Regions from separate parts of the Neobacillus sp. DFD-2R genome, predicted to be linked through region 2. Evidence: a T-box and tRNA genes for the amino acid it is inferred to sense, from the RefSeq annotation. Region 2 holds a T-box; the other holds one or more tRNA genes.
The links. A T-box is a leader RNA that pairs with one kind of tRNA and senses whether it is charged. The one in region 2 lies ahead of proS (proline--tRNA ligase), so its partner is inferred to be a tRNA-Pro.

Region 1: it encodes a tRNA-Pro, which carries the amino acid that the T-box ahead of proS (proline--tRNA ligase) is inferred to sense. The anticodon was not compared.

The regions. Positions count from the first base shown of each region.
Region 1 is NZ_CM173228.1:5,368,535-5,371,930, reverse strand. It holds rRNA gene AC3ANV_RS27045 (23S ribosomal RNA) at 1-554, shown strand, start outside; rRNA gene rrf (5S ribosomal RNA) at 645-760, shown strand; tRNA gene AC3ANV_RS27035 (tRNA-Val) at 770-845, shown strand; tRNA gene AC3ANV_RS27030 (tRNA-Thr) at 851-926, shown strand; tRNA gene AC3ANV_RS27025 (tRNA-Lys) at 934-1,009, shown strand; tRNA gene AC3ANV_RS27020 (tRNA-Leu) at 1,045-1,129, shown strand; tRNA gene AC3ANV_RS27015 (tRNA-Gly) at 1,165-1,239, shown strand; tRNA gene AC3ANV_RS27010 (tRNA-Leu) at 1,246-1,334, shown strand; tRNA gene AC3ANV_RS27005 (tRNA-Arg) at 1,372-1,448, shown strand; tRNA gene AC3ANV_RS27000 (tRNA-Pro) at 1,457-1,533, shown strand; tRNA gene AC3ANV_RS26995 (tRNA-Ala) at 1,553-1,628, shown strand; rRNA gene AC3ANV_RS26990 (16S ribosomal RNA) at 1,814-3,363, shown strand.
Region 2 is NZ_CM173228.1:3,735,572-3,738,967, reverse strand. It holds gene AC3ANV_RS18685 (cupredoxin domain-containing protein) at 1-776, opposite strand, end outside; gene AC3ANV_RS18680 (hypothetical protein) at 981-1,115, opposite strand; T-box leader at 1,260-1,473, shown strand; gene proS (proline--tRNA ligase) at 1,521-2,951, shown strand; gene hmpA (NO-inducible flavohemoprotein) at 3,146-3,396, shown strand, end outside.

The sequences.
Region 1 (3,396 bases), 1.6 Mb from region 2:
CTGCGAGACCTACAAGTCGAGCAGGGACGAAAGTCGGGCTTAGTGATCCGGTGGTTCCGCATGGAAGGGCCATCGCTCAACGGATAAAAGCTACCCCGGGGATAACAGGCTTATCTCCCCCAAGAGTCCACATCGACGGGGAGGTTTGGCACCTCGATGTCGGCTCATCGCATCCTGGGGCTGTAGTCGGTCCCAAGGGTTGGGCTGTTCGCCCATTAAAGCGGTACGCGAGCTGGGTTCAGAACGTCGTGAGACAGTTCGGTCCCTATCCGTCGTGGGCGCAGGAAATTTGAGAGGAGCTGTCCTTAGTACGAGAGGACCGGGATGGACGCACCGCTGGTGTACCAGTTGTCTTGCCAAAGGCATCGCTGGGTAGCTATGTGCGGACGGGATAAGTGCTGAAAGCATCTAAGCATGAAGCCCCCCTCAAGATGAGATTTCCCATAGCGTCAAGCTAGTAAGAACCCTGAAAGATGATCAGGTTGATAGGTCAGAGGTGGAAGCGCGGTGACGTGTGGAGCTGACTGATACTAATCGTTCGAGGACTTAACCAAGTCATATATATATGAACAAGGTGAACTCGTTTTTACCAAACTTCTTCTGCATTATCCAGTTTTGAGGGAATGAAACCTCAAAGAAAATAGCCTGGCAGCAATGGCGAGAAGGTCACACCCGTTCCCATACCGAACACGGAAGTTAAGCTTCTCAGCGCCGATGGTAGTTGGGACTTTGTCCCTGTGAGAGTAGGACGTTGCCAGGCTTATATTGTGGAGGATTAGCTCAGCTGGGAGAGCATCTGCCTTACAAGCAGAGGGTCGGCGGTTCGAGCCCGTCATCCTCCACCATATATGCCGGTTTAGCTCAATTGGTAGAGCAACTGACTTGTAATCAGTAGGTTGGGGGTTCAAGTCCTCTAGCCGGCACCATTTTTTTGAGCCATTAGCTCAGTTGGTAGAGCATCTGACTTTTAATCAGAGGGTCGAAGGTTCGAGTCCTTCATGGCTCACCAGAGTTTTTTGCGATAGCAAAATAACTTACCATAATGCGGGTGTGGCGGAATTGGCAGACGCACCAGACTTAGGATCTGGCGCCGCAAGGCGTGGGGGTTCGACTCCCTTCACCCGCACCAAAGTTTTTAGGGAAAGCAAAATAACTTACTATAATGCGGAAGTAGTTCAGTGGTAGAACACCACCTTGCCAAGGTGGGGGTCGCGGGTTCGAATCCCGTCTTCCGCTCCAAGCAGTGCCGGGGTGGCGGAACTGGCAGACGCACAGGACTTAAAATCCTGCGGTAGGTGACTACCGTACCGGTTCGATTCCGGTCCTCGGCACCAAAGTTTTTTGCGATAGCAAAATTACTCTCAAAATAATGCGCCCGTAGCTCAATTGGATAGAGCGTCTGACTACGGATCAGAAGGTTATGGGTTCGACTCCTTTCGGGCGCGCCATTATAAATCGGGAAGTAGCTCAGCTTGGTAGAGCACTTGGTTTGGGACCAAGGGGTCGCAGGTTCGAATCCTGTCTTCCCGACCATTCATTTTCAATAACATACGGGGCCTTAGCTCAGCTGGGAGAGCGCCTGCTTTGCACGCAGGAGGTCAGCGGTTCGATCCCGCTAGGCTCCACCAAAAAAAAACAAAAATAATATATTGACAAGGTTGATATACTTTGTTATTATATTAAAGTCGCACTTGCGACATGATATTGTTCTTTGAAAACTAAACAAACAAGACGTGTAAACAAACAATAAACATTAGCAGATCTTTCGTAAGAAAGTGAAGCTAAGCCAACGTAACAAATGAGCTAATCAACTTTCTTGGAGAGTTTGATCCTGGCTCAGGACGAACGCTGGCGGCGTGCCTAATACATGCAAGTCGAGCGAATCTTTAGGAGCTTGCTCCTGAAGGTTAGCGGCGGACGGGTGAGTAACACGTGGGCAACCTGCCTGTAAGACTGGGATAACTTCGGGAAACCGGAGCTAATACCGGATAATCCTTTTCCTCACATGAGGAAAAGCTGAAAGACGGTTTCGGCTGTCACTTACAGATGGGCCCGCGGCGCATTAGCTAGTTGGTGAGGTAACGGCTCACCAAGGCGACGATGCGTAGCCGACCTGAGAGGGTGATCGGCCACACTGGGACTGAGACACGGCCCAGACTCCTACGGGAGGCAGCAGTAGGGAATCTTCCGCAATGGACGAAAGTCTGACGGAGCAACGCCGCGTGAGCGATGAAGGCCTTCGGGTCGTAAAGCTCTGTTGTTAGGGAAGAACAAGTACCGGAGTAACTGCCGGTACCTTGACGGTACCTAACCAGAAAGCCACGGCTAACTACGTGCCAGCAGCCGCGGTAATACGTAGGTGGCAAGCGTTGTCCGGAATTATTGGGCGTAAAGCGCGCGCAGGCGGTCCTTTAAGTCTGATGTGAAAGCCCACGGCTCAACCGTGGAGGGTCATTGGAAACTGGGGGACTTGAGTGCAGAAGAGGAAAGTGGAATTCCACGTGTAGCGGTGAAATGCGTAGAGATGTGGAGGAACACCAGTGGCGAAGGCGACTTTCTGGTCTGTAACTGACGCTGAGGCGCGAAAGCGTGGGGAGCAAACAGGATTAGATACCCTGGTAGTCCACGCCGTAAACGATGAGTGCTAAGTGTTAGAGGGTTTCCGCCCTTTAGTGCTGCAGCTAACGCATTAAGCACTCCGCCTGGGGAGTACGGCCGCAAGGCTGAAACTCAAAGGAATTGACGGGGGCCCGCACAAGCGGTGGAGCATGTGGTTTAATTCGAAGCAACGCGAAGAACCTTACCAGGTCTTGACATCCTCTGACACCCCTAGAGATAGGGCTTTCCCCTTCGGGGGACAGAGTGACAGGTGGTGCATGGTTGTCGTCAGCTCGTGTCGTGAGATGTTGGGTTAAGTCCCGCAACGAGCGCAACCCTTGATCTTAGTTGCCAGCATTCAGTTGGGCACTCTAAGGTGACTGCCGGTGACAAACCGGAGGAAGGTGGGGATGACGTCAAATCATCATGCCCCTTATGACCTGGGCTACACACGTGCTACAATGGATGGTACAAAGGGCTGCAAAACCGCAAGGTCGAGCCAATCCCATAAAACCATTCTCAGTTCGGATTGTAGGCTGCAACTCGCCTACATGAAGCCGGAATCGCTAGTAATCGCGGATCAGCATGCCGCGGTGAATACGTTCCCGGGCCTTGTACACACCGCCCGTCACACCACGAGAGTTTGTAACACCCGAAGTCGGTGGGGTAACCGTAAGGAGCCAGCCGCCTAAGGTGGGACAGATGATTGGGGTGAAGTCGTAACAAGGTAGCCGTATCGGAAGGTGCGGCTGGATCACCTCCTTTCTAAGGATATATGCCGGACATATGAGCCGGACA
Region 2 (3,396 bases):
TTTATGTTGAATTCCGGCATGGTAAAAGTGGATAAACAACTATTTTCAATTGGATTTTCGATTTCAAGCTGAATAGGCACCCCTTTTTTTACGCGAATAACATTCGGTGTGTATCCCGTTTGGGTTACTTCCAACTTAATTTTGGGAGCACTTTCCTTTGTAACATCAATCTCAGTTTGTGTGGAACTGGGATTACTTGTATTTTGATTTACTTGTGCCTGGGCAGAAGTTGTATTTCCAGGTATTTTTACAATATCGCTGCTGTACAAAAATAAAAACAATGTCACGAGGACGATACCGGCCGATAAAATCGCAAATGGAGAAATGGTCTGTGTATCAAGGTTGAATTTTTCGCTTGTTTCAACTTTAATAAACATAATAACTAGACCAAGAATAATGATAAATAATCCCAGTAAAATTCCAAGCATGATGGCTGGATTTTCAATTTGGAGCATAACGCCGAGCATCGCTCCCATAATGCTGCTCATTAAACCGGCTAGGGCACCGTCCAGAATCGCCATAATGCCGATTGGCTGACCTGCTAAGAATCCGATTATAAAACCAATAATCATACTGAGTCCGCAGGAAAGGAACATATCACCGGAAGTTACCCCGATTACATATCCTAAAAGAAGACCTGCCATCATTGCAACGGCCATAGCAATCATCATTCCTGACATGCAGGCTAATTTATTTTTCTCACGGTTAACAAGGTAAATGGAATAGCCGCTCATAATAACAACAATAGCGATTGTAATAATAGATAAAAAATTCATTTCATGTCTCCTTAATCGTGTTTTTAGGAACAGGATGTGATCAAAAATACTAAACAATATATAGATATTATAAATGGAAAAATTGCATGCCATTGGAAATTTTGGGTTGTTTTTATGAACGTTTCATGAATATTGACGAGAAAGAGGATACAATAAAAAAGACGTTGGGAACGTCCGAATGGGAGAAAAAAAGAAGCGGAGATTTTAATCTTCTGTTTCTTTATTAATCGTATTTTTATAAAGTCTTTTTAATGCTTCATTTTGCATTTTAATGAGTTCAAGCAACATTCTTTTTTCATCTTCCTCTTTAGCTAAATCATTCTTTTCCTCATTTTTCATAGCTTTCACCTCAATTTATTGTTTAATTGATTTTAACTGATTTACAAAAGAGTATAAAGAGGGTAAAACTTTTGGTGATAAAAATTCCTTCATTACATAATATTGACTTTTATTGTCGAGAAATATATAATTTTAAAAAATACATTTGAAACGATGATGAGGATTAGTAAAATGAAGTGGTCTTACCAAGAGAGGAAACCGGCTGGTGGAAGGTTTCTTAAGACGGTCATTTGAACCTGCCTCTGAGTTCTGTATCGGATCTTTTGAAGATACAAGCGGATTAATTCCGTTATCATGGTAAGTGTAAAAGCATAAGCTTTTAAATTTAGGGTGGTACCGCCAGGCCTTGGTCCCTTTTTGGGATTAAGGCCTTTTTATATTTAAAAAAATAATGAGGTGTCAAAAATGGCAAAGGAATTTGTAAAAGATATCACCGCTATGGACGTGGATTTCGCCCAGTGGTATACAGATGTAGTAACGAAAGCAGATTTAATCGATTATTCAAGTGTTCGCGGTTCAATGATCATTCGACCTTACGGGTATGCCCTTTGGGATAACATAAAAAATGAACTAGATCGCCGCATTAAAGAAACCGGGCATGAAAATGTATATATGCCGTTATTTATTCCTGAAAGCTTGCTTCAAAAAGAAAAAGATCATATTGAGGGATTTGCACCTGAAGTGGCATGGGTAACACACGGTGGTTCCGAGGAACTGACAGAAAGATTAGTGGTCCGTCCTACATCAGAAGTGTTGTTTTGCGAGCATTATAAAAATATTATTCACTCATATAGGGATCTTCCAAAATTATATAATCAATGGGCAAATGTAGTTCGTTGGGAAAAAACAACCCGTCCATTTTTAAGAACGTTAGAGTTTTTATGGCAGGAGGGTCATACCGCACACGCAACTGATGAAGACGCTCTTGAAGAGACCATTAAAATGCTCAATGTGTATGCTGCTATTTGTGAAGAGATTCTTGCCATTCCGGTTGTAAAAGGACAAAAAACAGAAAAGGAAAAATTTGCAGGCGCCAAATTAACCTATACAATTGAAAGCTTGATGCATGATGGAAAAGCGTTACAGTCCGGAACTTCCCACCACTTTGGTACCGGCTTTGCCGAAGCGTTTGGAATTCAATATACCGACCAGGAAGGAAAGCTTCAATATGTTCACCAAACATCATGGGGCTTCACTACGAGAATAATCGGTGCTTTAATCATGGTCCACGGTGATGACCGCGGACTTGTCATTCCGCCAAATGCTGCACCAACCCAGGTAATGATTGTGCCAATTGCCCAGCATAAAGAAGGCGTTCTCGATTTTGCCTATGACCTGAAAAAATCACTTTCGAATGTAGCCCGTGTTGATATTGATGCAAGCGATAAAAAGCCTGGCTGGAAATTTAATGAATATGAAATGAAAGGTATTCCGGTTCGCCTTGAAGTGGGGCCAAAGGATATTGAAAACAAACAAGTCGTATTGGTAAGAAGGGATACGTTGGAAAAAGTAATTGTTCCAATGGATCAACTGGAATCAAAGCTTGTTGAATTACTTGATGAAATTCAAGCAAATTTATATACGAAAGCATTAAACCATCGAGAAGAGAGAACATCAGTAGCCAAAACATTTGATGAATTTAAACAAACTCTTGAAGCGAAGTCCGGCTTTATTAAAGCCATGTGGTGCGGAGATTTAGCTTGTGAAGAAAAAATTAAGGAAGAAACCGGGGCATCTTCAAGGTGTATCCCATTCGAACAAGAACAGTTTTCGAACCAATGCGTTTGCTGCGGAAAAGATGCAAAACAGATGGTTTATTGGGCAAAAGCTTACTAAAAATTTCATCTTTAAGGGACTCTTCCGATTTGGGAGGGTCTTTTTTGGAAAATACCCTGGATTTTAAAAATAAAACTAACTAATTATTCTGATTTTTGCAAATGAAAATAAGTGTGATTTGAATCACAAACTCCATGTGTGTTTTTTTATATAATCACTATGTAGATGTTGAAAATGTATAGGGAGTGTTTATGTTGTTAAATCAGAAAACTATTGACATTATTAAATCAACTGTACCGGTATTAGAAAAACACGGGGAAACCATTACTACACGTTTTTACCAATTAATGTTTGGAAACCATCCTGAATTATTGAATGTTTTTAATCACGCAAACCAAAAACAAGGCAGACAGCAAAAAGCGCTTGCGGGAACGGTATACGCTGCAGCGATGTATATTGATAATTTAGAAGCTATTCTTCCGGTAGTAAACCAAATTGCCCACAA